One region of the Solibacillus isronensis genome, then DNA from elsewhere that is predicted to be linked to it. Evidence: riboswitches for the same ligand, from Rfam matches in the RefSeq annotation. Region 1 holds a riboswitch; each other region holds the start of a gene.

The links. A riboswitch is a leader RNA that binds a small molecule or an ion and turns the genes downstream of it on or off. The one in region 1 is predicted to bind lysine.
Positions count from the first base shown of each region.
Region 2: another riboswitch for lysine. It lies ahead of M3166_RS00850 (aspartate kinase); the one in region 1 lies ahead of M3166_RS14080 (amino acid permease).
Region 3: another riboswitch for lysine. It lies ahead of M3166_RS04865 (transporter substrate-binding domain-containing protein); the one in region 1 lies ahead of M3166_RS14080 (amino acid permease).

Region 1 is NZ_JAMBOC010000003.1:49,343-59,993, forward strand. Features, by position in the region: gene M3166_RS14035 (YjiH family protein) at 1-282, shown strand, start outside; gene hutU (urocanate hydratase) at 308-1,969, shown strand; gene hutI (imidazolonepropionase) at 2,015-3,244, shown strand; gene M3166_RS14050 (agmatinase family protein) at 3,241-4,209, shown strand; gene M3166_RS14055 (hypothetical protein) at 4,546-4,812, shown strand; gene M3166_RS14060 (RtcB family protein) at 4,805-6,010, shown strand; gene M3166_RS14065 (nitric oxide synthase oxygenase) at 6,133-7,188, shown strand; gene M3166_RS14070 (restriction endonuclease) at 7,232-7,786, opposite strand; gene M3166_RS14075 (CynX/NimT family MFS transporter) at 7,848-9,047, opposite strand; lysine riboswitch at 9,190-9,370, shown strand; gene M3166_RS14080 (amino acid permease) at 9,463-10,651, shown strand, end outside.
Region 2 is NZ_JAMBOC010000001.1:184,259-194,909, forward strand. Features, by position in the region: gene uvrC (excinuclease ABC subunit UvrC) at 1-965, shown strand, start outside; lysine riboswitch at 998-1,176, shown strand; gene M3166_RS00850 (aspartate kinase) at 1,263-2,495, shown strand; gene M3166_RS00855 (YslB family protein) at 2,591-3,007, opposite strand; gene M3166_RS00860 (succinate dehydrogenase cytochrome b558 subunit) at 3,279-3,893, shown strand; gene sdhA (succinate dehydrogenase flavoprotein subunit) at 3,989-5,734, shown strand; gene sdhB (succinate dehydrogenase iron-sulfur subunit) at 5,751-6,527, shown strand; gene M3166_RS00875 (acyl-CoA thioesterase) at 6,669-7,112, shown strand; gene M3166_RS00880 (helix-turn-helix domain-containing protein) at 7,182-7,403, shown strand; gene M3166_RS00885 (MarR family winged helix-turn-helix transcriptional regulator) at 7,477-7,920, shown strand; gene racE (glutamate racemase) at 7,937-8,737, shown strand; gene rph (ribonuclease PH) at 8,862-9,614, shown strand; gene M3166_RS00900 (XTP/dITP diphosphatase) at 9,614-10,207, shown strand; gene M3166_RS00905 (metallophosphoesterase family protein) at 10,314-10,651, shown strand, end outside.
Region 3 is NZ_JAMBOC010000001.1:944,642-955,292, reverse strand. Features, by position in the region: gene M3166_RS04895 (DUF1033 family protein) at 207-497, opposite strand; gene M3166_RS04890 (5-bromo-4-chloroindolyl phosphate hydrolysis family protein) at 795-1,442, shown strand; gene M3166_RS04885 (toxic anion resistance protein) at 1,446-2,558, shown strand; gene M3166_RS04880 (DUF6501 family protein) at 2,605-2,802, opposite strand; gene M3166_RS04875 (amino acid ABC transporter ATP-binding protein) at 3,141-3,875, opposite strand; gene M3166_RS04870 (amino acid ABC transporter permease) at 3,877-4,623, opposite strand; gene M3166_RS04865 (transporter substrate-binding domain-containing protein) at 4,748-5,584, opposite strand; lysine riboswitch at 5,699-5,886, opposite strand; gene odhB (2-oxoglutarate dehydrogenase complex dihydrolipoyllysine-residue succinyltransferase) at 6,217-7,482, opposite strand; gene M3166_RS04855 (2-oxoglutarate dehydrogenase E1 component) at 7,576-10,383, opposite strand.

The sequences.
Region 1 (10,651 bases):
TATTTACTGCAAATTCCGGATCCGATGCTGACAGCTAAAGCGTTGTCATTATCGATTGCGGAAATGTTTTTACCGGCAATGATTGTAACAGAGGCAGTTCTTGTAACGAAGTTTATTGTAGCCGTCATTTCGGTTTCAGCTATTTTATTCTTCTCAGCTGTTATTCCGGTTATTTTATCGACAGACATCCCGTTATCAATTCGCCAAATGATCATTATCTGGTTTGAGCGAGTTGTTTTAACACTCATTTTCGTTACACCAATAGCGTTTATCTTGTTCTAACTTCAAATTAAAGGAGAGATTTTTTATGGTATATAAAACAAACATCCGTGCACCACGTGGTTCAGAGCTTTCATGTAAAGGGTGGACACAGGAAGCGGCAATGCGCATGCTGATGAACAACCTGGATCCGGAAGTAGCGGAAAATCCGGATGAGCTGGTCGTATATGGCGGTATCGGGAAAGCGGCACGTGACTGGGAAAGCTACGAAAAGCTTATTGCGACATTAAAGGAACTGGAAAATGATGAAACGATGATTGTACAGTCCGGAAAACCGGTCGCAGTATTCAGAACGCATGAAAATGCACCGCGCGTCCTGATCGCCAACTCGAATCTAGTGCCTGGCTGGGCAAATTGGGACCATTTCTATGAACTGGAAGAACGCAATTTAATGATGTACGGGCAAATGACGGCAGGCTCATGGATCTATATCGGGGCACAAGGAATTCTCCAAGGAACGTATTTAAGTTTTGTGGAAGCCGGGAAAAAGAAGTTTGGAACAGCGGATCTTCGTGGTAAGTGGATATTAACTGGTGGTATGGGCGGCATGAGTGGTGCCCAGCCATTAGCCGGTAAAATGGCGGGAGCGGTCATTTTAGTTGTTGAAGTGGACCGTGCACGAATCGAACGCAAAATAAATGAAGGCTACTGTGATTATCTTGTTGAAACAGTAGATGAGGCGATAGGGCTTGTAAATAAGTTAACGGCTGCTAAAGAACCTGCGTCTATTGGTTTAGTAGGAAACTGTGCGGACATTAACCGTGAGCTGTTGAATCGCGGCATGATTCCGGATTTCGTTACAGACCAGACATCTGCCCACGACCCGATTAACGGCTATATTCCAAACGGGATGACGTTGGAGGAAGCGCTTCAATTGCGCAAAACAGATGTGAAAACATATGAGCGCCGTGCAAAGGAAACGATGGCTGAGCATGTACGAACAATGCTTGAATTCCAGCAGGCAGGTGCGGAAACATTTGACTACGGAAACAATATCCGTGCCTATGCAAAGGAAATGGGTGTGGAAAATGCTTTTGATTTCCCTGGTTTTGTACCTGCCTATATCCGCCCGCTATTCTGTGAAGGAAAAGGACCATTCCGCTGGGCAGCACTGTCAGGAGACCCTGAGGATATTTACAAAACGGACGCTTTGGCAAAAGAAATGTTTGCTGAAGACACAGCATTAGTAAACTGGATTGATATGGCACAGAAAATGGTGAAATGGCAAGGCTTACCTGCCCGTATTTGCTGGCTGGGGTATGGTGACCGCCACCGCTTTGCACTGCGCGTGAACGAGATGGTCGCAAATGGTGAACTGAAAGCGCCGATTGTATTCGGCCGTGACCATTTGGACTCCGGATCAGTCGCTTCACCAAACCGTGAAACAGAAGGGATGCAGGACGGATCAGATGCTGTATCAGACTGGCCGTTATTGAATGCGCTCGTCAATACAGCAGGCGGTGCGAGCTGGGTGAGCATTCATCATGGTGGCGGTGTAGGAATGGGGTATTCCCAACATGCCGGCCAAGTACTTGTTGCTGACGGCACAAAGCTCGCAGCAGAAAAGATCAATCGCGTGCTTATTTCAGACCCGGGTATGGGGGTTGTACGCCATGCAGATGCAGGCTATGACATTGCAGTTCGCACAGCAAAAGAAAAAGGTATCAATATGCCGATGCTAAAAGGATGATGAACTTTGGCTATTTTAATAAATAATGCAAATGAAGTATTAACAATGGAAAGTGATGTTAAATTACCTCGCCGTCGTGAGCAGATGAGCGAGCTCGGCCTGAAAAAAGAGGTAAGCGTATTAATTGAAGGAGACCGCATTGCAATGATTGCGCCTCTTGATGAAATAAAACAGGAATATCCGCATCTAGTAAGCGATGCCGAGGTAATTGATGCACGAGGGAAGATTGTCATGCCGGGCCTTGTGGACTGCCATACACATTTAGTGCATGGGGGAACGCGTGAACATGAGCTGAATATGCGCCTTGCCGGAAGGTCCTACATGGATATTATGAATGCTGGTGGCGGGATTCACTATACGACGACAAAAACACGTGAAGCGAGTTTTGATGATTTATACAGCAAAACCGTTCAGCACTTAAACGAGTTTTTGCGTCACGGCGTTACGACGGTTGAAGCAAAATCAGGCTATGGCCTTGATCTTGAAAACGAAATCAAACAGCTTTATGTTGTGAAGAAACTGCAGGAAGAGCATGTTGTCGATATTGTCTCGACTTTTATGGGTGCACATGCTGTTCCGAAAGAATTTAAGGGCAATGAAGATGAATTCGTAAAAATTATCATAGAGCAGATGATTCCTAAAGTGGCTGAGCTGGAGCTTGCGGAGTTCAATGATGTCTTTTGTGAAAAAGGAGTGTTCACACCAGCGCAATCCCGTTTGATTTTGGAAGCGGGGAAAGCATACGGGCTGACACCGAAAATTCATGCAGATGAAATCGAGCCATATGAAGGTGCAGAACTTGCTGCAGAAGTCGGGGCTATTTCCGCAGAGCATTTACTCGTTGCTTCAGATGAAGGGATTGCTGCAATGGCGAAGGCCGGTACGATTGCTGTGCTCTTGCCGGGAACTGCATTCTTTTTACGTGCACCATATGCAAGAGGCCGCCTAATGGTCGATAGTGGCGTACCTGTAGCCATTTCAACGGACTTTAATCCGGGTTCGTCGCCAACGATCAGCTTGCCGTTCATTCAAAACTTGGCGTGCATGAACATGGGAATGACGATGGAAGAAGTACTTTGTGCAACAACGATCAATGCTGCCCATGCGATAAAACGTGCAGATCAAGTCGGTACGCTCGAAAAAGGAAAACAGGCAGATGTACTGATTCTAGACGTTCCGAATTATAAGCAGCTTCAATATTTCTACGGGATGAATCATACCGATACTGTAATTAAAGCAGGAAACGTCGTTGTGAAAGGTGGCAGCTTACTGTGAGCAAGTTCCTAGTAAGTCCGGCAACTTCTTGGAATCGGGTGGAATCTGAAGATTTGAAGGTAAAAGACTGGATTGTGCCAAGTTATGGGGAGCTTTCAGATTCCTTTGATGTGGTCATTACAGGAGTACCACTGTCACGTTCGTCAATTAGTGCTTCAGCAGCTTCGGAATATCCGGATTTTTTCCGAAAAAGCTGGAATCTGTTTACTACGTATTCAATTGATGAAGATGTAGATGTGCGGGAATTTCGGGTTGCTGATGTCGGTGATGTGAAAATGCACGGAACGAATATTTTGCAATGTCATGACAATATTGAACAGGCGATGACGGATGTATTGAAAGATTGTCCTGAGAGTTTCTATGTACAAATTGGCGGGGATCATTCGATTACTGCGCCGGTTGTGAGAGCATTTGCCAATTCTTCTGGGCAACGAATCGGTATTTTACAGTTCGATACCCATCTGGATTTACGGACAACGGAATCGGATGGCCCGACAAACGGTACACCAATCCGCCAGCTGCTTGATGCTGGTGTAGTGAAGGGTGAAGATGTGTATAACATCGGGCTGCACGGTTTTTATAATGCCCCGAGTCTAATACGTACTGCGAATCATTATGGTGTAAACCGCATTACATTAAAGGATTTCCGTCGCCGTGGCGCGGAGGCTGTAATTGCGAATGTCATGAAGGAGCTTTCCAAGAAAGTAGATCTTGTTTATGTGACAGTAGATATGGACGTACTTGATATTGCATACGCACCGGGAGTTCCTGCTTCTACACCAGGAGGCATGCGGACAGAAGAGCTGTTCGATTTGCTGTATGAAGTAGGGAAATACGAAATTGTAAAAGGCATGGATTTCGTCTGTGTCGACCCGCATCGTGATACACGTGAATTACAGACGGTAAAAGCCGGAGTGTACGCATTTTTAACGATGATGGTATCGAGATTTGTTCATTTGAAATAGTGAGGGGAATGGGCTGTTTGAAAAGTTTAACCGCTTTTCGAATGGCTCATTTTTTGTTAAAGAGATTTGGTTTTCTAATAAGTTCTAGAGATTTTCTAATATCTGCACTCGAGTTGCTAATAAACCGGTCATTTTCTATTAGAAGTTATAGGAGTAAATTAGAAAACTCATAGAAGATATTTGAAACTTTCGGCTCTATATTCGAAAATTTGGAATCGATATTAGAAAATCAATATGCTTTAAAAAAAGCCAACTGCCCGACAGGAAAAATTATGAAACTATTCCTTGCCCCCATTCGTAAATAGAAACAATTACTTTCACAAAGGGAGGTCTTGCATGAAACGTAAATTCCTGTTTGCAATCATCGGAGCACTGCTTTTACATATTCTATATTTCACCGCACAACTGTTAATCGGTTTAGTTCAAACATTTTTCTACAAACCGCAATTCGCACCGGATACGGTTGTGCTTCAATCTGAAATGACATTCGGGTTTGTTAACCAAGGATCTCCAATATTACTGCTTGGTAGTTATATTGGTGTCGCAATTCTTATATTCGGTGTACTCAGTTTAAAAAAGAAAGGCGTGAGCAGCATTGATTGAAATTAACGGAAAATATACAAACGCTAAAATTTATACGAACACACCACAGGAAACGGCGATTCAGCAAATTGATGAACTCGTCAATCAGTCGTTTATGGAAGGGACAAAAGTACGGATTATGCCCGACTATCATGCCGGAAAAGGCTGTGTAATTGGCACAACAATTCAGTTGAATGACCGTGTTGTACCGAATCTGGTCGGTGTTGATGTAGGGTGTGGGGTGCTCGTTTCGGAAATCGGTAAAGGCAAAATTGATTTTAATGAACTCGATACAACGATCAGACGTTTCGTACCGAGTGGCAACGAAATCCATGAAAATGCGCTAAATATAAAGGATAGTGAACTTTTTGCAAACGAAAACTTTATCGCACGCGGATTGCAAAATGAGTATACAGGACGCTCGCTAGGTACATTGGGTGGCGGCAATCATTTTATTGAGCTGGCAAAAGACGAGACGGGAGTTCATTATTTATTGATCCATACGGGCTCGCGCTATGTCGGGGCAAAGGTTGCAAACTGGCATCAAAAGCGGGCATTCGAGTCATTGCAGCGTGAAGATTTAACTGAAAGAATTGCAGCACTGAAGGAAGCCGGAAACAGCAAAGACATCCAAAAAATGATAAAAGCATATAGGAACGAAAATCCGGTTGTACCAAAGGATTTGGCTTATTTAGAAGGCGATCTGTTCCGGGATTATATTGCCGATATGAAACTGGCACAGCGTTTTGCACATGAAAACCGAGTGCATATTGCCAATACAATCGCCGAGCATATGAAGTGGGAATTCGCGGAACAGTTTGATTCTGTACACAATTATATTGATACGGATGCCATGGTTTTGCGTAAAGGGGCAGTACGGGCTGCAAAGAATGAAAAGCTCGTTATCCCGATGAATATGCGGGACGGTTCTCTTATTTGTATCGGAAAAGGGAATTCTGACTGGAATGAATCCGCCCCACATGGAGCTGGCCGCATCTACTCGCGGACAGCCGCAATGAAAAACTTGTCGATGGATGATTTTAAACAGACGATGCAAGGAATTTGGACAACTTCGGTAACTGAGGAAACGCTCGACGAAGCACCAATGGCCTATAAGCCGATGCAGGAAATTGTCGAGCAAATTGGAGAAACGGTGACAATCCAGAAACACGTGATACCAGTTTATAATTTCAAAGCGAGTGATAAATGGAAGAGGTAACAAAAAACCACTTTATGAACAAATTTAGTCATGTATGAAATATACATGTTTTAATCGGTTGTTGATTCATTGAGTTTCCCTTTCTAAGAGGCCAAAATATAGGCTAGAAGGAGATGAAATAGATGGCAACAACGACTGCAGTATTGCATGAACGAATAGATTTCCTTACTTTATATAAAAAAGAAACAAACCAGACAGAAGAGTGGCTGAAAGAACGGTTGGAAGAGGCACAACATCCGGACTTTACCTTAACAACAGATGAGCTTTCGTACGGGGCGCGGGTTGCATGGCGCAACAGCAATAAATGCATCGGACGCCTGTTTTGGAATAGCTTAAACGTGTTTGATGAGCGCCATTTATTAAATGAAGTTGAAATTTATGATGCGCTAATAAAACACATTGATTTTGCGACCAACAATGGGAAAATCAGACCGGCCATTACACTGTTTGAACCGAACCGTGTACGCATCTGGAATCATCAGCTAATCCGCTATGCTGGGTATGAAACAGATGATGGAATTATTGGAGATTCCGATTCACTCGAGTTTACGAAAATATGTGAAGGTCTCGGCTGGCAAGGCGCACGTAAAAACTACGATGTTTTACCGCTTGTCATTCAAGTGGACGACCGGGAGCCAAAGTTTTTTGAAATGCCAAAAGAGCATGTACTGGAAGTTGCGATTACCCATCCGGATTATGATTTTTCGCCTTTAAATATGAAATGGTATTCAGTCCCGATTATTTCGAGTATGCGTTTTAATATTGCCGGCACCGATTTTCAGGCAGCGCCGTTTAATGGGTGGTATATGGGAACGGAGATCGGGGCGCGCAATTTAGCGGATACGTACCGCTATAATTTCCTCCCGAAAGTGGCGGAAGCAATGAGACTGGACGCTTCGGTGAATGCGTCGCTTTGGAAGGACCGTGCACTTGTTGAACTGAATGTTGGTGTTCTTCATTCATATAAAAAAGCGGGTGTAAGTATTGTCGATCATCATACCGCTGCCCAGCAGTTTCAGCTTTTTCAAAAGCAGGAACATGCAAGCAACCGTGATGTAACGGGAAACTGGGTATGGCTTGTACCGCCATTATCTCCTGCAACTACTGATTTGTATCATGAGCCGATTGCCAACACGATAAAAAAACCAAACTACCTATACCAGCAACAGCCATATTAAAAATAGGGGTGCAGGAAGCGAAAGCCTCTGCACACCTATTTCTTTACCTTTTATTTAACATAATCTTAATCAATTCATCACGATCGATTAAGTAAACGTCATTGATGTCGGCAAGTTTTTCGGCTTGGCGGGTAAAATGACTGTTTGTAACAACCCATGCTTCAGTTGCCTCATACATCTTCACTGCACCGATAATTTCCTGAACCGCTTTTACACCGACCGTACCGGAATAGCGTTTTGCCTGGACCGCAATAATATCTTTTCCGTCCTTTAAAATAAGGTCGGCACCGTAGTCACCGCTCGTTGCGGTATAGCTCACTTTAAATCCGCGGCGTTTAAATAACTCGCCTAAAAATCTCTCGAAATCTTCACCGGTCATTTTATCGACTTCGCGAATGCCGGACTTTCGTAACTTCCTCGTCTTCAGCGATCTTAGCCAAATTTTAAACGCGATATATAGTACGAAATAAGCGACAATTCCAATACCGATGCCTTCAGCTGTCCGCGTTACATAAAAGCCAGCTGCACCAGCTGATGCGATGAAAAATAGCGGGATGACCGGGAGGCGTTTTTTATTTCGTCTTCTCTTTTTACGCAATAGTCCTGTACTCCTTTTATTTACTAACGCTATTATATCATAAAAGGGTACATACGTTTGGTTATATCGTACGGTTGTTTGCGCTCATAAAGGAAGCGAAAAATAGCAGAACAGAAATTAGAATAAACAGTACAATCGGAATTGACCAGCTGTCAGTTAAATCATGAACATAACCAAACAGAACCGGTCCGATTGCGGCAACGAAATAACCGATTGACTGTGCGAACCCGGAAAGTTCAGCTGCATCATAGGCTGTCTTCGTACGCAATGAAAACAGCATCAGCACTAAACCAAACGAAGCCCCGCCCGCAAAGCCTAGTAAAATCATCCATACGACGGCAAGGCTAGTCCATTCCATCAACACACCAGTAAAACCGACTAAGTAACATATCGTAAAGAAAACAACGATTGGACGTTGTGAAGCGATTTTACCGGCAATAATCGGAATAATAAATGTCATCGGAATTTGCGCAAACTGCATTACGGATACCATCCACCCGGCAGCCGCAGCATCCAGGCCTTGGCTAATGAAAATCTCCGGTATCCACGCAGACGAACAGTAAAATATAAACGATTGAAAGCCCATTGCTCCAGCGACTGCCCAGGCAAGCGGTGATTTCCACATATGCGTTTTCTTTGTTTGCGAAGAGGGCATATGTAATTCCACTTTTTCCTGGCGCAAAATCGGCAGCCAAATCAGCAATGTAAGAATACCTAAAATAATCGTAATACCTGCTGCAATTTGCCAGCCTGCGCTTGCAGCAATAGGATAACTGAAGCCCGCAGCAAGTCCGGAAGAAATGTTCATCGATACGGAATAAATCCCTGTTAATAAGCCAATATGTAATGGGAATTTCCATTTAAAAAAACTAGGGATAAGGACATTACCAAATGCAATTGCGACGCCGATTAATATTGTTCCTAAAACGAGTAAAGACGTTAGCCCAAGGGAACGCATTAAAATCCCTACACATAGCAAGATGACGGAATAAAATAATGTCCATTCCATCCCAAACTTACGGGCAATACGCGGTGCAAATGGTGAAACGATCGCAAAGGCAATTAAAGGGATAGTCGTTAAGAAGCCTGCAAGAAAGTTCGAAATCCCAAGGTCGTCACGAATAAATGAAATAATTGGACCGATTAATGTAATCGGTGTACGTAATGTTGTCGCAAATAAAAATACGGCAACCATAAAATAGATGAGTGTTCGGTTGGATAGTATTTTTTTGCTATTTTGATTTAATTGTTCGGTGTCCATATTAATTCTCCTTTTGACTAGTAATATATATTTGAGTAGTGTGAATACTCTTAAAAAACAGAATAAAGATGAAGCCATTGCTATCAAAAAAATGTTATGTTAGACTTTTAATCAATTAAATAAAACATTACCTCATGTAGATGTATGAGGTAGAGGTCGCAATCATTAAGACTAGTATAGCTGAGATTAGGAAGAATCGGTGAAGCTTTATGAAAGGAATGGTTGCCGAAGTGTTATTTTTCTTCTTGAAAATAATGCTGGGGCTGTTTTCGATAAGGAACAGAACTGTCACATGTGTGAGCATGTGTTGAGCTATCTTTCAAGTTTGATGAGGTGTAAATATAACCATCACAAAAACTTGTGGTGGTTTTTCTTTTACATTTCACAAGCAAAACAAAAAGGGAGTTTTATATTCATGAGTGAGATTAAAATAGATCAGCTCGGTAATAACGGGTTGAAAAAGAGTTTGAAAAGTCGCCATGTAACGATGATTTCGCTTGGCGGAACAATCGGAACAGGTTTATTCTTAGCATCAGGTGGTGCGATTGCACAGGCAGGTCCTGGCGGGGCATTGCTCGCATATGCACTGATCGGCGTTATGGTGTATTTCTTAATGACCTCATTAGGGGAAATGGCTGCCTATATGCCAACATCCGGTTCGTTTAGTACGTATGCAACAAAATTTGTGGATCCAGCATTAGGCTTTGCGCTTGGCTGGAACTATTGGTACAACTGGGCAATTACAATTGCAGCAGAAATTGCAGCTGTTTCGTTAATTATGAAATACTGGTTCCCGGACAGTTCTTCAATTTTATGGACAATTTTATTTATCGTAGTTGTTTTATCATTTAACTTAGCTTCTGTAAAAGCGTTTGGTGAAGCGGAATACTGGTTTGCGATGATTAAGGTCGCGACAGTAATTGTCTTCATCATTGTCAGCTTCTTAATGATTTTCGGAATTTTAGGCGGGAACGATCCGGTCGGCTTCACAAACTTCGTTAAAGACGACGCCCCATTTAATGGCGGTTTCCTTGCATTGTTCGGTATTTTCCTTGCTGCCGGTTTCTCATTCCAAGGTACAGAAATGCTTGGTGTAACGGCAGGGGAAACAGATGACCCGGCCAAAAATATTCCAAAAGCTGTACGTTCAGTATTCTGGCGTATTTTACTGTTTTACATTTTCGCAATCGGTGCGATTGGTTTACTGATTCCGTATACGGATTCACGTCTTTTATCAGAAGATATTGCGACAAGTCCATTTACATTAGTATTTGAAAACTTAGGTGTGGCATTTGCGGCATCTGTTATGAACGCAATCATTTTAACGGCGATGTTATCTGCAGGGAACTCAGGGTTGTATGCAGCAAGTCGTATGCTTTATCAGTTAGCGGTGGACGGAAAAGCACCGAAACTATTCATGAAAGTAACATCGCGCGGTATTCCGATGTATGCACTGTTAGCAACATTGGCAGTCGGTTCATTAGCATTCCTTGCATCGTTTTTCGGAGACGGTGTAGTATACATTTGGTTATTAAATGCTTCTGGTATGTCCGGCTTCATCGCTTGGCTAGGCATTGCAATCTCTCATTACCGATTCCGTCGTG
Region 2 (10,651 bases), on a different contig from region 1:
TTTTCCCGATTTATAATGAGCCGGAAGAGGAATTTTTAACATTCGTCGGCCGTTTTTACGAACAGCCGCATCATTTATTGCCAAAGGAAATTTTTGTGCCAAAGTCGATTGACGAAACAATTTTACAAAAACTGCTGGATGTGAAGGTGCTGACACCGAAGCGCGGTTCCAAAAAAGAGCTTGTTGATCTAGCAATGAAAAACGCGGAAATCGCCATTCATGAGAAGTTCCAATTGATTGAACGTCAAGAAGAGCGGACAGTCGGCGCTTGTGAAGCACTTGCTGAAGCGATGCAAATTCCATTGCCGCTAAGAATAGAGGCTTTTGATAACAGTCATATGCACGGTGCGGATCCGGTTTCGGCGATGGTTGTTTTTATAGACGGGAAGCCTGCGAAAAAGGAATACCGGAAATATAAAACAAGGGAAGCGGCCAAACATGATGACTATGGTGCGATGCAGGAAGTTATTCGACGTCGTTACACACGTGTACTGCGGGAAAATCTGCCATTGCCTGATCTGATTCTTATCGACGGAGGAAAAGGACAAATGGAAGTCGCACGTGAAGTCATTGAAGACGAGCTTGGGTTAGTCATTCCGATAGCAGGATTGGCTAAAGACGAAAAGCACAATACGTCCCAGCTATTATTTGGTACGCCTCCGGAAGTTGTCCCATTAAAGCGTACAAGTGACGGTTTCTATTTATTGCAGCGCATTCAAGATGAGGTACACCGATTTGCGATTACATTTTTACGTCAGCAACATCAGACGAATGCCATCACTTCAGTTCTTGATGGGATTGAAGGTGTAGGTCCGAAGCGGAAACAGCAACTCATGAAGTATTTTGGATCAGTAAAAAAAATCCGCGAGGCAAGCGAATTGCAGCTGCAGGAGTCCGGTGTGCCGGCAAAGCTGGCGGATATCATATATCGGCATTTTCATGAAGCACCATTGAATAAAGAATAATGGTGTGCTAATATATAAGACAATTCAATATTTACTAAGATAGAGGCGCAGTATTCAACAGTAAATTGCTCGAGGAAGAACAATTCCATTGACAGCAATCGAAAGGGGACCCTGCCGAAGTGAAGTGCGTATTGTTCGCGCAGTTTGCTGGTTTTGCATTTAAGAGATGTAAAACTGTCAGAGCTTTATGTTCTGGAGGGCTATCCTGAAAAACTTATAATTATTATTTGTATTGACGGCGGCTTTCCATGAACATGGGAAGTCGTCTTTTTGTTTACAATTTAAGGAGGGAAAAGAATGGAGACAGTTGTAGTAAAGTTTGGCGGTCCGGCATTGACTACACCGGAAAAAATCGTACAGGTAGCCAAAAAAGTGATAAAAGAGCAAGGACGTGGCATAAACTTAGTCGTTGTCGTTTCTTCAATACCCGCTATACGACGAGAATTGAGACAATATGCTGCTGAAATTACCGATGAGCCGTCGAAACGGGAAATGGATGCACTGGCCTCTTCAGCAACACAAATAACTAGTGCAATGCTTGCAATGGCAATTCAGGAGCATGGAGGTAAAGCTGTGTCACTTGCTGGATGGCAAACAGGTATTCATACTAATCAAAAACATGGCAACGCACGAATCGATCATGTGGATAGTAAACGAATTCAGGAACATTTGGCATTAGGTGAAATCGTCGTAGTAGCAGGTTTTCAAGGAGTTACGGGGACAGACAATATTTCAACATTCGGCAAAGGGGGTTCTGAAACTTCAGCAGTTGCACTTGCGGTTGCCCTCGAAGCAGAGCGTGTCGAGATTTTTTCATCAGTTGAAGGGATTTTCACGGCAGACCCAGAAATTGTAAAAGGATCTAGGAAACTACCGGAAGTTTCTTATGATGAGATGTTGGAATTTGCAAATTTAGGGGCTAAAATTTTGCACCCACGTGCGGTTGAACTTGCCAAAAAATACAATATATCGCTCATTGTACGCTCTTTCGTACAGGACGTGGAAGGCACTTTTATTAAAGGGGATGTAGACATGGAGAAAAACTTACTTGTACGCGGGGTAGCTTACGAATCGGATATTATTCGTTTGACGATCGGCTATGATTCTTATGAAACCGCGTCATTGGCAGAAGTGTTTAGTGTTTTAGCAGAAAATGATATCAATGTGGATATTATTGTTCAAGCAGTCATTGATGGCGTGAAGCCGACCATTTCCTTTACAATTTCCAAAGATGAGTTTGCGGAAGCTTTACGGGTACTGGAAACTAGTAAATTGTCACTTGGGTTTAGTTTTGCAGATTTTGAAGTAGGTTTAGCGAAAGTATCTATTATCGGTTCTGCGATGGCATCCAATCCGGGGGTTGCGGCTCGCATGTTTGCACGCTTAGGTCGCGAACATATTCCTGTAAAAATGGTCAGCACTTCGGAAATTAAAGTTTCTGTCGTTGTACCACAGGAAGAAATGGTTCGTGCTGCGAATGTGCTGCATGAGGAATTCAATTTGGCGATGAAAGAAGTAACCGCTTCTTAAAGTAATAGCTGGAAATGAGCTGTAGTAGCTTATTTCCAGCTTTTTATTGAGTAAATTTGCTGCTTCAGCAATAGTTGTTTATTATAAGTTGAAGGCTAAATTTTCTCTTTTAAATCCCATTTTAACGTAAATTTTACGACATGTTTGTCATTATCTTTTTCTTCATAGCATTCCGTCAAATAGCCTAGCTGCTTTTGTTTCTGCTCTGCTAAAAAGCCAGCTTCAAGACGGAAGCAACGTTGTACAATATTGAGTGGCACTTCCTCTGTTGTCAAAAGTATGTAATGAAGTTCGTCCTTCGTTTCTTTTTCCAGAACTAACTGACCCCAGCCAGCTTCCATAAAAAAGGAAGGGAGTTCATCCATTGAAAATAATGGGAACTTTCTTGCAATTTCTTTACCTGCCCAATATAAAACATCTTCTTCATGCTTACCTAGAATAGAAGGAAGAAGATGGTCACGAATGATTTCGTAGCCAAAAGTTGGAATCGTTTTCATTTTGTACCCTTCCATATAAAAAACCTCTTTCATAAATTTTCTTATAATTTTCATTCTTTCATGAAGAAATGAGTTATAAGCAGAAAAAACGGTTCTTAAAACAGCGTAAAACCGTCTTTAAAATGATTATAAAATATCCTGCGTTGCCTTGACGCTAGTATCTGTTGAGAGTACAATGGACATGTCATAATATTGTACCATGATGAAATGCGCAGTCAACATCCCAACTTTTACAATTTTGAGGCGTTGCGCATGTGTATTTCAAGTACTAAGGGGGGTAACAGTTTTGTCGAAAGATCGTGAATTTTTATGGCGCCGCTTACACTCGTTATTAGGTGTAGTTCCTGTCGGGTTGTTCTTGGTGTTCCACTTATTTCTGAACTTCACTGCAGTTGGCGGTGAAGAAACTTACAATAACGCAACAGGTGTTATGGAATTACTTCCACACTCGTTATTGTTAGCGATGGAATGGATCATTATCTATATTCCATTAATGTTCCACGGATTCTATGGAGTGTATATTGCTTTCACTGCAACATACAATACTGGACGTTTCAGCACATTCCGTAACTGGATGTTTGCATTGCAACGTTTCACAGGTATTTTCCTTGTAGTCTTCATTGCGTGGCATATTTTCCAAACACGTATCCAAAAAGCATTAGGTGCTGAAGTTGAATTTAATATGATGGTTGAAATCGTTGACAATCCATTAATGTTAGTATTCTACATCTTAGGTATCGTTTCAGCAGCATTCCACTTAGCGAACGGTTTATGGTCGTTCTTAGTAAGCTGGGGTATTACGCAATCTAACAAATCTCAACGAATCGCAACTTATGTTACGTTGTTAATTTTCGTAGTATTAGCAATCGTTGGTGTTGCAGCTATCTTAGCATTCGTCTAATCCCTTAACTTGATCACTACTACATAGTTAAGATCCTAGAAGGAATGGAATATGAGTAAGAGTTTTTAGCAATTAATGAGGAGTGAGAAATAATCATGGCAAAAAGTAAAGTTATCGTCGTTGGTGGCGGTCTTGCTGGCTTAATGGCTACGATTAAAGCAGCTGAAGTTGGTACTGAAGTTGATTTATTCTCGTTAGTTCCAGTTAAACGTTCACACTCTGTATGTGCACAAGGCGGAATTAACGGAGCAGTTAATACAAAAGGTGAAGGGGATTCTCCATGGATCCACTTTGACGATACAGTATATGGTGGAGACTTCTTAGCGAACCAACCACCAGTTAAAGCAATGGCTGATGCCGCTCCTGGTATCATCCACTTAATGGACCGTATGGGAGTAATGTTCAACCGTACGCCAGAAGGTTTACTTGACTTCCGTCGTTTCGGTGGTACATTAATGCACCGTACAGCATTCGCTGGTGCGACAACGGGTCAACAATTATTATATGCACTAGATGAGCAAGTTCGTGCACACGAAGTAGCTGGTTTAGTTACGAAGTATGAGCATTGGGAATTCCTTGGTGCGGTGCTTGATGACGAAGGCGTTTGCCGCGGTATCGTAGCACAAGATTTACGTTCAGAAGAAATTCGCTCATTCCGTTCTGATGCTGTAATTATGGCAACAGGTGGTCCTGGGATTATCTTCGGTAAAACAACAAACTCAGTAATCAACACTGGTTCTGCAGCATCGATTGTTTACCAACAAGGTGCAACATATTCAAACGGTGAAATGATTCAAATTCACCCAACAGCGATTCCTGGAGACGACAAAAACCGTCTAATGTCTGAATCTGCTCGTGGTGAAGGTGGACGTGTATGGACGTATAAAGACGGTAAGCCTTGGTACTTCCTAGAAGAGAAATATCCTGCTTACGGTAACTTAGTACCACGTGATATCGCAACACGTGAAATCTTTGACGTGTGCGTAAACCAAAAGTTGGGTATTAACGGGGAAAACATGGTATACTTAGACTTATCCCATAAAGATCCTCATGAATTAGATATTAAATTAGGTGGTATTATCGAAATCTACGAGAAATTCGTAGGTGATGACCCACGTAAATTACCGATGAAAATCTTCCCTGCGGTACACTATTCAATGGGCGGATTATGGGTTGACTATGACCAAATGACTGAAATTCCTGGTTTATTCGCTGCAGGTGAATGTGACTACTCACAACATGGTGCAAACCGTTTAGGTGCGAACTCATTATTATCAGCGATTTACGGTGGTATGGTTGCAGGTCCAAATGCTGTTAAGTACATTAAAGGACTTCAAAAGCATGCGGAAGATCTACCTGAAGAAATCTACACGCGTCGCGTACAGGAAGAAACAGAGAAATGGGAAGCTATCCTGAAAATGGATGGTACGGAAAACGCTTACTTGCTACACAAAGAGCTTGGTGAGTGGATGACTGACAACATGACTGTTGTACGTGTAAACGCAAAATTAGAAGAAACTTATGCGAAATTAACTGAGCTTCAAGAGCGTTGGGAAAACATCAACATTAACGATACGCAAAAATGGTCGAATCAAGGTGCCCACTTCACTCGTCAGTTAAAGAACATGTTATATTTAGCTAAAGTTATGACGAAGGGTGCATTATTACGTGACGAATCTCGTGGCGCTCACTTTAAGCCAGAATTCCCAGAACGTGATGATGAGAACTTCTTAAAAACAACTATGGCGAAGTTCGATCCGGCAACGGGCGAACCAATTATTACTTATGCCGAAGTAGACGTTTCGTTAATTCCACCACGTAAACGCGACTACTCAGCGTAGAAGGGGGAACTAAACAGTGGAAACAGTAAATACTGATAGAACAGTTAAGTTAGAAATCGTTCGTCAAGACAATGAGAATGGTGCTACACGCGTTGAGAAGTTTGAAGTTCCTTACCGTCCTGGTATGAACGTTATCTCTGCTCTAATGCATATTCAAAAAAATCCTGTTACTGCTGATGGTCAAAAAACGACTCCAGTAGCATGGGATATGAACTGTCTGGAAGAAGTTTGTGGTGCATGTTCAATGGTAATCAATGGACGTCCGCAACAATCTTGTTCAGCATTAGTAGACAAGTTAACTCAACCAATTCGTTTAGAGCCAATGAAAACTTTCCCGGTTATCCGTGACTTACAAGTAGACCGTGAGCGCATGTTTAACGCACTTAAGAAAGTTAAAGCATGGGTACCAATCGATGGTACTTATGATTTAGGTGAAGGTCCACGTATGCCGGAGCGCAAACGTCAATGGGCTTATGAATTATCAAAATGTATGACTTGTGGTGTATGTATGGAAGCATGTCCAAACGTTTCTGAATCAGCATCATTCATCGGTCCATTTGCTTTATCACAAGTACGTTTATTCAACACACACCCAACTGGTGCAATGAATAAAGACGAGCGTTTAAATGCAATCATGGGCGACGGTGGTCTTGCAAACTGTGGTAACTCTCAAAACTGTGTAGCTGCTTGTCCAAAAGGTATTCCTTTGACAACATCTATCGCTGCACTTAACCGTGAAACAACAGTTCAAATGTTCAAAAACTTCTTCGGTTCTGACCACATGGTTGACTAATCGAATGAATATAATTGACCCTCACCTAGGTGGGGGTCTTTTTGTTTAGGATCGCTTTTTGATTTCTTACAAATTATGCTATAATGAATGAGTATTCATTATCAGGGGATGATGATGTAATCAAACAAAGGGGGAATTTTTATGCGAGCTACATATATTCAGGATGCAACAGAATGGATGGCAGGATTTTCGTTTTCGACAAAGGTAAAGGTGCGATTTTCGGAAACAGATATGTATGGGCATGTAAATAATACAAAAGTATTTGCCTATTTCGAGTATGCACGTATCGAATATTTTAAAGCATTAGGATTTGATTTTACAGCAGGATCGGATACGGGAAATATGCTCGTTGTGGCAGATATTCAGTGTGATTATTTAAAAGAAGTGTTCTTTGATGAGGAATTGACAGTATTTGTCAAAACTGCGTCGATCGGCACTTCTTCCATGGATTTGCATTATTTGGTGAAAAATGAAAAAGATGAAGCATGCTATACAGGACGCGGAACGCTTGTACAATTGAGCAGTGACACGGGGAAAGGTGTCCCGTTACTGGAAGAGCAAAAAAAATTATTGCTTGGGAAATAGTTAAATGCCCTCACCTGCTTTGTATTTTCGACATAATGTACAAAGAAGAGGATAGGAGGGTGTTGCAAAATGAATCGTCCGCAGCATCGTTCGCTGTTAACAAAAAGAGAACGCGAGATTTTTGAGCTATTAATAAAGGACTATTCAACACGGGAAATATCAACTAAGCTAGGCATTAGTGAAAAAACCGTTCGTAATCATATTTCCAATACGATTCAAAAGCTGGGTGTATCAAGTCGTACGCAAGCAATTCTTGAGCTATTAAGACTTCAGGAATTGTCGATATACTGATTCGATGCTTGCTATTTTATAAAAAAAACTTCAAAATAGAACTATGAAACGCATCGAGGAGTGAATGGAGTAGATGAAAGATCACAGCACACATAGCTCTGAATCTGTAGCAATCCTGGAAAAAGAACTAAGATATATTTCACACTTAATCAAACAAAAAGGTCGAGAAATTTTAAGTAATTATACGATTACACCTCCGCAATTTATTGCATTGCAATGGTTGCATGAATCGGGTGATATGACGATCGGTGACTTGTCGACGAAAATGTATTTAGCGTTTTCGACAACGACAGATTTAGTGGACCGGATGGAGAAAAATGAATTGGTACAGCGTGTACGTGACGAAAATGATCGACGTGTTGTACGGATTCATCTTTTACCTGAAGGCGAAAGAATTATACAGGAAGTAATTTTTAAGCGTCAAAATTATTTGCGGGATATTACACAGGAATTTAACGCAGAAGAGTTTGAACAATTATCAAGAACATTACAAAAACTACATTTATTAATGAAATAGGATAGAGGCGGTACAAGTGAATGCCCCAATTGGTGTTATCGATTCCGGAGTTGGCGGATTAACAGTGGCAAAAGCGATTATGGAGCTTTTGCCGAATGAAACAATATATTATATAGGTGATACGGCGCGATGTCCTTACGGGCCACGCACAAAGAAAGAAGTCCGCAATTTTACATGGGAGATGGCAAAAGCACTCGAAAAGATGAATGTGAAGATGCTTGTCATTGCATGTAATACTGCGACTGCCGTTGCATTGGAAAGTCTGCAAAAACATATGCCATTTCCGGTTTTAGGAGTTATTAATGCAGGGGCACGAGCGGCCATAAAAAAGACAAAGCGCAATGAAGTTGTCGTATTAGCGACAGAAGGCACGATCAAAAGTGGCGCATATGAAGAAGCGGTGAAATCATTATCGACAAAAGCGAAAATAATTCCACTTGCCTGTCCGACATTTGTGCCACTCGTTGAAAGTGGTGAATACGAAGGCCAATTTTCGTATGACCTCGTTGCAAAAGGATTAAAGCCGCTTGAAGATGAGCGATTTGATACAGTCATTTTAGGCTGTACACATTATCCTATTTTACAAAAGCAAATTGAGGCAGCAGTAGGCTCACATGTTCACGTCCTGTCATCTGCCGAAGAAACAGCTAAAGATGTCGAAGCGATTTTAAGCTATACAGGACAATTACGAACAGATGAAGAACCGCCGCAGCATATTCTGCATGCATCTGGTTCCGTGCCGATTTTCCGTTCCATAGCAGAACGTTGGCTGGAAAAAGGTGAATTGGATATACGTAAAATTACATTCGAAAAATAGTTGATAGCTCAAATTAGGCATTTTGTCTAATTTGAGCTTTTTCCTTCTATGTCTTGCTTTTCTGCTTTAGACCCTCCTTAAATTGTGATAAGATAAGTGCGCGAACAAATTGAGGAGGTCACGAATGACTAGACATGACTTACGAGCTGTGAATGAATTACGTCCAGTTCAAATTGATAATAATTATTTAATGCATCCGGAAGGCTCGGTATTAATAACAGTTGGAAATACAAAGGTGATTTGTACTGCAACGATTGAAGAAAAAGTACCTGGTTTTTTACGTGGACAAGGTAAAGGTTGGATTACGGCTGAATATTCCATGCTACCACGCGCTACAGAGCAACGCACACGCCGTGAAAGCTCTGCAGGGAAGGTAAGTGGCCGCACGATGGAAATTCAACGCTTAATCGGCCGAGCATTACGTGCTGTCGTTGATTTAGAAGCGCTAGGTGAAAAAACGATATGGATTGACTGTGACGTGATCCAGGCAGATGGCGGAACGCGTACGGCATCGATTACAGGAGCATTTGTAGCGATGACACAGGCAATTGCAAAACTAGGCGTAGACAAGCCATTCGTAAAATTCCCCGTAACAGATTTTTTAGCTGCAACTAGTGTGGGAAAACTAGAAAACATTGGCGCAGTTTTGGATTTAAACTATGTGGAAGATTCATCTGCACAAGTCGATATGAATGTTATTATGACAGGTGCCGGCGAATTTGTGGAATTGCAAGGTACAGGCGAAGAAGCGACATTCAGCCGTTCAGAACTGAATGAATTACTTGATTTAGGAGAATCGGGAATTGCCCAGCTAATCGAAATGCAAAAAACAGCACTAGGTGAAATCGCAAACTTGATCGGAAAGGTGGAAGCATAATGAAACAAGTAGTAATCGCCACAAAGAATAAAGGAAAAGCGAAAGACTTTGAAGCATTATTCGGACCATTCGGCTATGAAGTTGTCACAATGTTTGACGTTGCTCCGGATGTGGAAATAGAAGAGACAGGTAAGACTTTTGAAGAAAATGCAATTTTAAAAGCGGAAACATTAGCAAACATGCTTGGCCAAATCGTGATTGCGGATGACAGCGGTTTAGCGATCGATGCATTAAACGGTGAACCTGGAGTGTATTCAGCACGTTATGCCGGCGATCATGACGATGAAGCGAATATGGTGAAAGTGCTGGAAAACATGAAGGATGTACCGGAAGAACAGCGTACAGCCCGTTTCTGCTGTGCATTGGCAATTGCAGGACCGAATATGGAAACGAAAACAGTATTCGGCACATGTGAAGGTATGATTGCACATGAAAAGAAAGGGACTAACGGATTCGGCTATGATCCGATTTTCTATGTGCCTGCTTTGGAAAAACATATGGCTGAGCTTTCTGCAGAAGAAAAAGGTGCCATTTCACACCGAGGCAATGCTATTCGTAAACTGGCATTACAGTTAGCAGAATTTCTGAAATAGCAATTGCGGGAATTGTTGGAAATTGTAAAAATTTGTTTAATAACGATTGAATTTTCGTTTCAATGCTGTCACACTAAGTATAGAAATGTAAAGGATGTGGATACGAATGAAGCTATTGATTATGAGTGATACACATGGTGACGAGGAAATCATTGAACGTGTAAAGGGCTACCATCCAGATGCGCATAAAGTGATCCATTGTGGTGATAGTGAATTACCGTATGCACATCCTGCTCTGCAAGGAGTAGAGCGTGTGAAAGGGAACTGTGATCATGACCTTAACTATTTAGAGGAGATGCTGTTTCAGATAAATGGAGATCGTGTGTATGTGACACACGGGCATTTATACGATGTGAAAAACTCTCCAATGAAACTGATTTACCGCGCAAAGGAAGTCGGCGCACAAATCGTATGTTTTGGTCATTCACATGTACTTGGTGCAGA
Region 3 (10,651 bases), on a different contig from region 1:
ACCTCCAAAATAAAAGTTAACAATTAAAAAACCAAATAAAAAAACACATATTACAAGAGTACCGATCCACTAACTCGATTACTTTTTGTAATATGTGAAGCCATTGTATTCGGTCAATCTTTCAATTGTTAAATATAGTATATATATCATAATTATGTCTGTCAATTACCATTTGGCAAATTAAGCAAATTTTCAATTAAATGTTGTTATTGTGTAATCGCTTCTGGTGTTAATACAATAATGCCATGATAAATTTGGGCATCATCATCACAGGCTTCACAAAATTCACATTCATCCTCTGACCAAAATGCATAAAATCGTTCATTTTTATGTGCTTCAAACTCATATTTGTTTCGAAACTGAGCAAGCAAATGATTCAATGCCATTTGGAATTGATGCTCTGTATCATACTGCTCTGTTGATACGATATACTCTTCCCAACCGTCAAATTGCCACCAAGGCTCATAATCTGCCTTCATATAAATAATTTTATACATATACATTATCCTTTCTTTCTCTATATCTTATACACTTTTGTCCACGATGTCTAATAATGCTCATTATAATTAGGGGAACAATGGAAATCATAATAATTGTTTAGCTTTCCAAATCTTTTTACTTTTTAATAGCGCCAAAACTTGTTACGATTAATAAAAAGCCGCCATTTCATCTTCTTTAGAACTGTGTGACTTTAAATAACTAATTCCACTGATTTTTCTGCAATAAAGGAAGTAGTATTGAAACTTTTTTACGTTTCATACGTATCAATAGTATCGAGTAAAGGAGGTATGACAATGCTTGGTCCTATAAATTTTCTAACACGACATCTAATTAATGTATTAGTTTTATCAACAGCGGTCACTCTTACGTTTGTTAATTTTACCGGCATAACAACGATGCTGGCATTACCTCTTGGAGCAGCAGCATATTTCATCAGTAATAAAGTAACTTACGCTATTCAAAAAACGGCACAAAGTAAAAAAATCGGGCTTTCCAAATCGGAATACAATTTAATCGAAGCACAATTAAAACAGGCCCGTTCACATATTCAGGCATTAAACCAGCAATATGTCAGAGTGCGTTCGGTACGTTCTTTTAAGCAAATAAATGAAATGTCAAAACTGGCAAAGCGCATTATTAATATAGTGCAGACAAATCCGCACAAGTTTTATGCAGTGGAAGATTTCTTCTATGCACACTTGCCGTCAGCCGTACAGCTTTCTGATAAATATACGTTGCTGACAAAAGAGCAAGTACCTGGTACGGAAGTACATTTAGCGTTGGAAGATACGCGCAGAACTTTAAAAGAGCTGCAAATTACGATGGAATCTGATTTGAAAAGTGCTTTATCTTCGGATATCGAAAACTTGAAAATCGAACTCGACTTTGCAAAATTGTCGAATGAAAAGCGTAAAGATCGATTAAAAATCGGCGGTGAGTAACAAATGAATATGACAAACAATCCTTTTGATGCCTTTACAGCGAGTGAAAACGTTGACTTGCAAGTAAGTAAAGAACAATTTGCGGTGAATGTTGCAAACAATGCAGCCTCACCGCTTTTCGCATCATTATCAAATGATATGAAACAGCGGGCACTGCAATTAGCCCAAAATTTAGAGCCAAAAAATTACGAAACGGTTTTGGCATTTGGTTTACCCGCACAAGAAGCACTGAAAAAATTCACGACCCAGATGCTGCAGTATATTCAACGCAAAGATGTTCGGAAAGTCGGTGAAGTATTATCCGATTTAATGCAGCATTTGGAGATGATTGACCCGGATGCATTGATTGAACAGGATAAAGGTTTTTTTGCTAAACTTTTCAGCCGTTCCACACAGTCCATTCAAGAAATTATGACCCACTACAATAAGTTAAGTAAACGCATTGATCGCTTAAGCATCCAACTGGAATATAATCAAAATGCACTATTAAACGATTACCAGTTTTTAAATAAACTCTATGCGATCAATGAAGATTATTTTCAGGAAATCAATGTTTATATTGCAACACTGGAAATTAAAAAACAGCATATGCGGGATGTTGTCCTACCTGCACTGCAAAAAGAAATTGTAGATGGACAAAATCCGTTTAAACAGCATGAACTGAAAGATATTGAAATGCAAATCGAGTGGATTGACCGCCGTATGTATGATTTGGAACTTTCGCGTGAAGTGGCAATTCAATATGCACCGCAAATCCGAATGATTCAGCAAACAAATCAAATGTTAATCGAAAAAATTCAAAGTTCGATTATGACGACCATCCCATTATGGCAGTCTCAAATAGCCATGTTATTAAACATGAACAATCAGCGTCGTGCGATACGATCTCAGGAACGTCTTATGGATGCATCGGAACAATTGATGCGTAAAAACGGCAAGATGTTGGAAGTGTCCAAAAAAGCTGCAAATCGACCAGCATTATCCCATAGTGATATTGACCGATTTAAACAAACCCAGATGCAATTGCTGCATGATATTGAGGATACATTACGCGTGCACGTACAGACAGACGAAAGGCGCCATGAAATCGAGCATACGATACTGGAACAGAAATAAAAAAGGTGTGTGAAAAGCCATAAGACTTTTCGCACACCTTTTATTTTTAAGCGAAGTATTCTTTGTAGAAACCGCCAACTTCACCTGTGTTGTCGATTACAAAGATGAACTCTTCAGTTTCGTTTTTTACTTCATATTCTTTGCCTACTGTTAATACGTTTGATACTAAATATTTCGATGCATCTGTATGTACACATTTTACCGTGCGAATTGTCGGTGCATCTTTCCAATTTAAATGTAGCATGTTATTCCCTCACTTTTAACTAATATCGATACTCTCCTATTTTATATGATTTTCCTGCCAGTGGAAAGCGCGTTGTAGTAAAAATCAACTTTTCTTGCTTCTAATATAAATACAAGGAAACCAACCACATAAAAATAGTTTTAATTTATCGCTGTTTCCGATATTTGATAGAACAACTATTCCATGTTAAACTCACAAGCAGAGGTGGAATGTATGGCATTTGGTAGTATTCCAATGTGGTTTTTCGCAATTGTAATTGCTTTTGCAATTGTATTTATTTTAATAAGCGAATGGAACTCACGAAAATAAGCTCGCAGTTAACTGCGAGCTTTTTGCTATTACCGTAATGTTCGTTTCAAGAACTCTTTTGTTCGGTCGTGTTTTGGGTTTACAAGCAATTGTTCCGGAGGGCCTTCCTCAACGATAACCCCTTTATCCATGAATACAATCCGGTCCGATACTTCCTTGGCAAACTCCATTTCATGTGTAACGATCAGCATCGTATTTCCTTGATCTGCCAGATGGCGCATTACTTTTAACACTTCCCCTACCATTTCAGGGTCAAGTGCTGATGTCGGTTCATCGAACAGCATTACATCCGGATCCATCGCTAATGCACGTGCAATTGCGACACGTTGTTTCTGTCCACCGGATAAATGTTTCGGTTTCGCATTTTTATAGGCGCTCATCCCGACAAGTTCCAAATATTTTATTGCATTCCGTTCTGCTTCATCTTTTGAACGCTTTAGCACTTTGATTTGGCCAACAATACAGTTATTTAGTACATCCAAATTATTGAATAAATTGAACTGCTGGAATACCATACCTAAATGCGTACGGTACTTTTCAATTTGATGTCCGTCATTTAAAATATTTTCACCATTATAGATTATTTCCCCTGCTGTTGGTGTTTCCAGTAAATTAATACAGCGTAAAAGTGTTGATTTTCCGGAACCTGAAGAGCCGATCAATGTTACTACTTCCCCTTTGTTTACTTGGAAATTAACATCTTTCAATACTTCATGATCACCGAATTTTTTATTTAAATGGTTAATATCAATTACAACTGTCATTTTATTCACCATCCTTATCTAGCTTGTTGCCTGTAATGAGCTCCACTTTATACGAGGAAGGTCCGTCCATCTTTTTCTCGAATAATAGTAAGAAACGAGTTACAGTAAATGTCATAATAAAGTATAATACCGTCGCGATAAAGAACGCTTCAATATATTTATAGTTACTGCCCGCAATCGAATTAGCAGTAAAGAACAGTTCCACTACCGAAATAACACTTAATACAGATGAATCTTTAATATTCATAACGAACTGATTCCCCGTTGCAGGTAAAATATTGCGTGCTACTTGCGGCAGAACAATATGAATCATCGTTTGCAGGTGATTCATTCCAATCGCTTGTGCAGCCTCGAATTGGCCTTTATCAATTGATACGATACCACCACGCACATACTCGGCCATGTAGGCTCCTGTGTTTAAACTAATAACGATAGAAGCTGCTAGAAAGCGGTCAATATCGATCCCTAAGTAGACAAGACCATAAAATACGACCATCGCCTGTACCATCATTGGCGTGCCCCTGAAAATTTCCACATAAGCCGTTAAAATAAAGTTAAAGACTTTCAGAATAGCTGATTTAATATTTTTTTTGCGTTGTGGAATTGTGTGCATAATTCCAATGAAAAATCCGATCAGTGTTCCACAAATTGTCCCGATAATTGCCAACAGAAGTGCAGTCCAAGCTCCACGTACAAATAAATCCCAGTTGTTCGTAAACAAGTTCCATGATGATTCTAAAAATGCCATCGCCTTGTCCTCCATTTCTTTCTTTGTTTCTACTATTTATGTATGAAATCATAATTTTAATAGAAAAAGGTTGTCTTCCGTTTGCCGGCAAGACAACCTCATTAAAACTGTTAATGCTACACGATTATTGTGCTGCTGGTTGATTTGCAATTGCGTCTTCCATTAATTGTTGACGCTCTTCATCCGAAATTTCAGCTAAAACTTTGTTAATTTGTTCACGTAAATCTGAACCCTTTTTCAAACCTACTGCTACAGCTGTTGAGGCTTCGTCTGCTTCGAAGTTTGGTTCAGGTACGATGTATTTAATATTGTTCAGAGCCATTTCAGCTGAGATACCTTCTGGACGTTCTGAAACGTATCCATCGATTGCGCCTGACTGTAATTGCACGCGCATTGCACCAAAATCAGTTGCCGCTACTTGTTTTTGAACACCTTCGATTTGATCGATTACATCATAATGTGTTGTCGCTTGCTGACCTGTAATTTTTGCATCTGCAAAGTCAGATAATGAAGTTGCATTTGCATATGGGCCGTCTTCTTTTACAACAATGACATAGTCACTTGTATAATAGTTCTCCGTGAAATCAATTACTTCCTTACGTTCAGGCATTGGTGACATACCAGCAATTACTAGATCAATGGCACCTGATTGTAATGATGGAATCAAGCCATCCCAGTCTGTTTTAACAATTTGTAATTCCATGTCCAGACCTTCTGCAATTTTTTTTGCAATTTCCACATCATAGCCTGCTGCGTATTCCTTTGAACCTGCAATTTGAACTCCGCCATTGGCATCATCTTTTTGTGACCAGTTAAAAGGCGCATACGCTGCTTCCATACCGATTTTAATAACTTTTTTGTCTGAATCTGAACCGCTTGTAGTACCTTCATCGCTTGTACCACAAGCTGCTAGCAATAGCATTGTCATGGCAGTCAATAAAATTAATAGTCTCTTTTTCATAGAAAATCTCTCCTTATTTGTTAAATTTCGGGCGCCAAATATACAAAAAACGACCTAAAAGAAGAACTTTAGGTCGTTTAAATTATAATTAGCCCGAATCCTCTACAGTTCCCATTTTGAGATAGCACAACTCAACCATCAGGGATATAGATGATTGAGACAGTTCTGCAATTATTCACTGCAGACCCAGCATTGTATAATTGAGCATTTACAACACTTCGGCGATATTTCCTTCTCTTATATCTCACAGCCAGCTCATGGCTCCATATAAAACTGTTAAGTATCGCGCCTCTACCTCACGAGAGTGTGAGGTTTTAATATGAAATTGATATGTTTATATTACATTATTGCGACATTTCCGTCAACACTCATTTTTCTGAAATTTCACTGTAAGAATAAATGCGCTAAAGCGCCCGTTCAACTCTGACATACATTGGAGGGCCCGGCGCAAAAGTAAACGCTCCACCACTTTTGCACGGAGGGACCTAATGGTGCGAGGAGTTGGCGCTTTAGCCTAGACGTGGATAAAACTATATTTTTACGTTATCTACAATGCAATATTCTATAGTTTCCTTAACAAAAAAGCTAATGCGCAATATACAGAATATCGCGCATTAGCATAGAAAATACTATTAAGAATTTAATAATAAATCTTCTGGGTTTTCGATCATTTCTTTTACTGTTTTTAAGAAGCCAACAGAATCTTTACCATCGATGATACGGTGGTCGTAAGATAATGCTACATACATCATTGGACGAATTTGAACTTCCCCATTAACAGCTACTGGACGGTTTACGATTGAGTGCATACCTAAAATACCAGCTTGAGTACCATTCATGATTGGTGTTGACATTAATGAACCGAACACACCACCGTTAGTGATTGTGAATGATCCGCCAGCCATGTCGTTTAAGCCTAATTTTTTGTCGCGTGCTTTACCAGCTAATTCCGCAATGTTTTTCTCGATTTCAGCGAAGTTTTTAGCGTTTGCATCACGAACAACCGGTACTACTAAACCTTCTTCTGTTGATACAGCAATACCGATATCGAAGAAGTTGTTTAAGTGAATTTCATCACCGTTAATTTGTGCATTTACATATGGATATTTCTTTAATGCTGCTACTACAGCTTTTGTGAAGAATGACATGAAGCCTAATTTAATATCGTTAGCTTTCACGAACTCATCTTGTTTACGCTTACGTAATGCCATAATGTTCGTCATATCAATTTCATTGAAAGTAGTTAACATTGCAGTTGATTGTTTTACTTCTAATAAACGTTTTGCAATTGTTTGACGACGGCGGCTCATTTTTTCAACTGTTACACGGTCTGTATCAGCTGCTGGTGTGAAGATCATTGGACCATTACCTGCTGCTGGAGCTTGGGCAGCTGATGCTGCAGGAGCTGCTGGTGCTGTACCGTGTGCTGCAACGTCTTGTACACGTACGCGACCTTGTGGGTCAACAGGTGAGATTGCTGCTAAGTCGATACCTTTTTCACGAGCTAATTTACGAGCTGCCGGTGAAGCGATTACACGCTCACCTGAAGTTTCTTCAACTGCAACTGGTGCAGGTGCTGCTGCTTTAGGAGCTTCTTCTTTTGCTGGAGCCGGAGCTGCTGCTGGTGTTTCTTCTTTAGCAGCTGGTGCAGGTGCTGCGCCTTCGCCTGCTTCAACTACTGCGATTACTTGTCCTACTAATACAGTATCGCCTTCTTCAGCTAAAATTTGTTTTAAAACGCCTGCTTCTTCAGAGATGATTTCAGCATTAACTTTATCAGTTTCTAACTCAACGATGAATTCGCCTTTTTCTACGCGATCTCCAACTTTTTTCACCCACTGGGCAATTGTACCTTCAGTAATTGATTCTGCTAATTCAGGGACTTTAATTTCAGCCACGTTCATATCCTCCTTTAATTACGCTACACATTCATTGTATAGCAAGCCACTTCTATTTTAAATAGAAGCAGCTCTTTTTAAACAAATCATTTATTACTTTTCAAGTGCTTCGTTCACTAATTTAGCTTGTGCTGCTTTATGTGAATCGCCATCGCCTTCAGAAGTTGAGCTCATTGCAGGACGTCCTACATAGCGCACTTTTTTGCCTTCTGCTATATCATATAATGTTTCAAGAACATATGTCCATGAACCTTGGTTTTTCGGTTCTTCCTGTACCCAAACGATTTCTTTAACATTCGGGAAACGAGCGATAATATCTTTCACTTGTTGTGCAGGGAATGGATAAATTTGTTCAACACGGATGATGTGTAAGTGATCAAGCCCTTCGCCGTCTTTCACGCGTTCTGCTAAATCGATCATTACTTTACCAGTACCAAGTACTACTTTTTCAACCGCTTCTTTGTTTTTGCCTAAACCTTCTTGCTCGATTACTTCCTGGAAGCGACCAGTTGCAAGTTGTTCAGCAGTAGCTGCAGCAAGTGGGTGACGTAAAAGTGATTTTGGAGAAACCACTACTAATGGACGTACACCTTCTGTACCTAGTAATGCCGCTTGACGTCGTAATAAGTGGTAGTAGTTGCCTGCATTTGAACAGTTTGCTACGAACCAGTTATTTTCTGCAGATAATTGCAGGAATCGTTCCATACGGCTTGATGAGTGTTCCGGACCTTGACCTTCATAACCATGTGGTAAAAGAAGTACGAATCCAGATTTTTGACCCCATTTAGCGCGGGCACTTGAGATGAAGTTATCAAACATTACTTGCGCCATGTTTGCAAAGTCACCGAATTGTGCTTCCCATACTGATAATACATTTTGGTTTTCTAAATTGTACCCGTATTCAAAACCTACTACACCTGCTTCTGTAAGTGGTGAGTTATAAACTGAGAATGATGCTTTTGCACCTTCAATGTGATGTAATGGTGTGAATTCAGAACCATTGTTTTTATCATGTAATACTAAGTGACGTTGAGAGAACGTACCACGCTGTGCATCCTGACCAGTGAAACGAACTGGTGTGCCATCTTGTGTGATTGTTGCATATGCTAATGTTTCAGCATGACCCCAGTCAATTTTACCATCTGCGAATGCATCACGGCGTTTTGCTAAAATTTTACCTAACTTGTTTTGCGGTTCAAAACCATCTGCAAACACAAGTAAATCTTCATTTACTTTAGCCAGACGCTCAGCATCTACTTTAGTATCGATTTCAGGGAATTCGATTTTTAGTTCTTCCGGCATATTAGGCGTTACATGCTCGTCTTTTTCAGCCATTTCTTTTACATGATCATACGCAGCTTGCATTTCCGCATAAATAGCAGTATCTAAAGCTTTTACTTCATCAGCAGATAAAACACCCGCTTCTGCTAATTCTGCACCATACAATGCACGAATCGGCTCATGTTTTGCAACTAATTTGTATGTTTCAGGGTTTGTAACAGTCGGATCATCTGTTTCGTTATGACCGTATCGGCGGTAACCGATTAAGTCGATTACGATATCCTTTTTGAACTTCGCACGGTATTCCGCAACAAAGCGACCAACAGCTGCCACTGTTTCAGGGCTGTCAGCGTTTACATGAATAACCGGAATATCATAGCCTTTTGCAGGGTCAGATGAATAATTAGATGAACGTGAATCATGTAACTCAGTTGTGAAACCGATCATGTTGTTCGCGATAATTTGAACTGTACCACCTGTTTTGAATCCTTCTGTTTGAGAGAAGTTGAAGCCTTCAGTTACAATCCCTTGACCAGCGAATGCCGCGTCACCATGCAGGATGATACCGAATGCATTTGATGGATCATGTTTCGCAACACCAGCTGCTGATACATCATCTTGTGCTGCACGTACAGAACCGATTACAAGCGGATTTCCTACTTCTAAGTGAGACGGGTTGTAAGCTAATTTAACGTTCAATCCAGAATCATGAGTGTAAGATGCACCCATATGATATTTCACGTCGCCAGTCCAGCCTTTTGTAATTTCTAATTTACCATCTTCAGGGAAGAAAAGGTCGTTAGAAACATGGGCGAAATCAGAGAACATCATATCGTATGGTTTTTTTAATACGTGAGTTAATACGTTTAAACGACCACGGTGTGCCATACCGATTCGAACGTTTTTTACACCTTTAGCTTCTGAAGATTTGATAATTTCGTCTAATAAAATGATTTGAGTGTCTAAACCTTCTCCAGAGAAACGTTTTTGACCAACAAATGTTTTATGAATGAATTTTTCAAAGTTTTCAATGCGTGTTAAACGCTCTAATACTGCTTTCTTTTCTTCGGCAGATAACGTTGTTTTGAAAGTTCCGCCTTCAACTTGAGCTTCGATCCAAGCACGTTCTTCCGCATTTTGTAAATGTGCAACTTCCACACCTATTTTATCTGTGTAAACAGATTTCAAATAATCAATTGCTTCCTTACCGTTTGTAACACCTGCAGGAACATTTGCAAAAAATACTGATGCAGGGATAGCTTGTAAATCTGCTGCTGTTAAATTGAATACGCTTTCTTCAATGCGTGAAGTATCTAATTGACGATTTTTTAATGGGTATAAATCTGCTGCTAAATGGCCGTATTCACGAATTGATTCAGCCAGCTTAACTGCTGCTAATACTTTTTTGTAGTCTCCAGTACCTGTTACTGCTGCTGTTGCAACCGGTTGTTGACCATCTGCAAATACAGGACCACCGTAAGCTTGGAATAATTCTACTAGTTCCGGTTCCACTTCTTCAGGAGATTGCAGGAATAAGTCATACTGCTCTAATACGTAACCTAAGTTAGGACCAGAAAACGCTGACCATGGAGAACCTGCAGGTAATACATTGTTCGACATGAAAATAACCTCCAAATTTTGCCTTATGGCTGTTCCAATAATTTACTTAAAAAGGTATAATATTGTATATCACAATACAAAAATTACCTTCTTTTGTATGTAGATAAAGTAAGTACCCTCTTTTTATCTACCAAAACAAAGCAAATAATATTTTATCATTCTTCCACATGGACTAAAAGCACATTTATAAACGGCGGAAGAACATTTTTTCCATCTCAATCTTACTACTCTTCACAAAAAATACAACTCTTTTTATCAAATTAAGCAA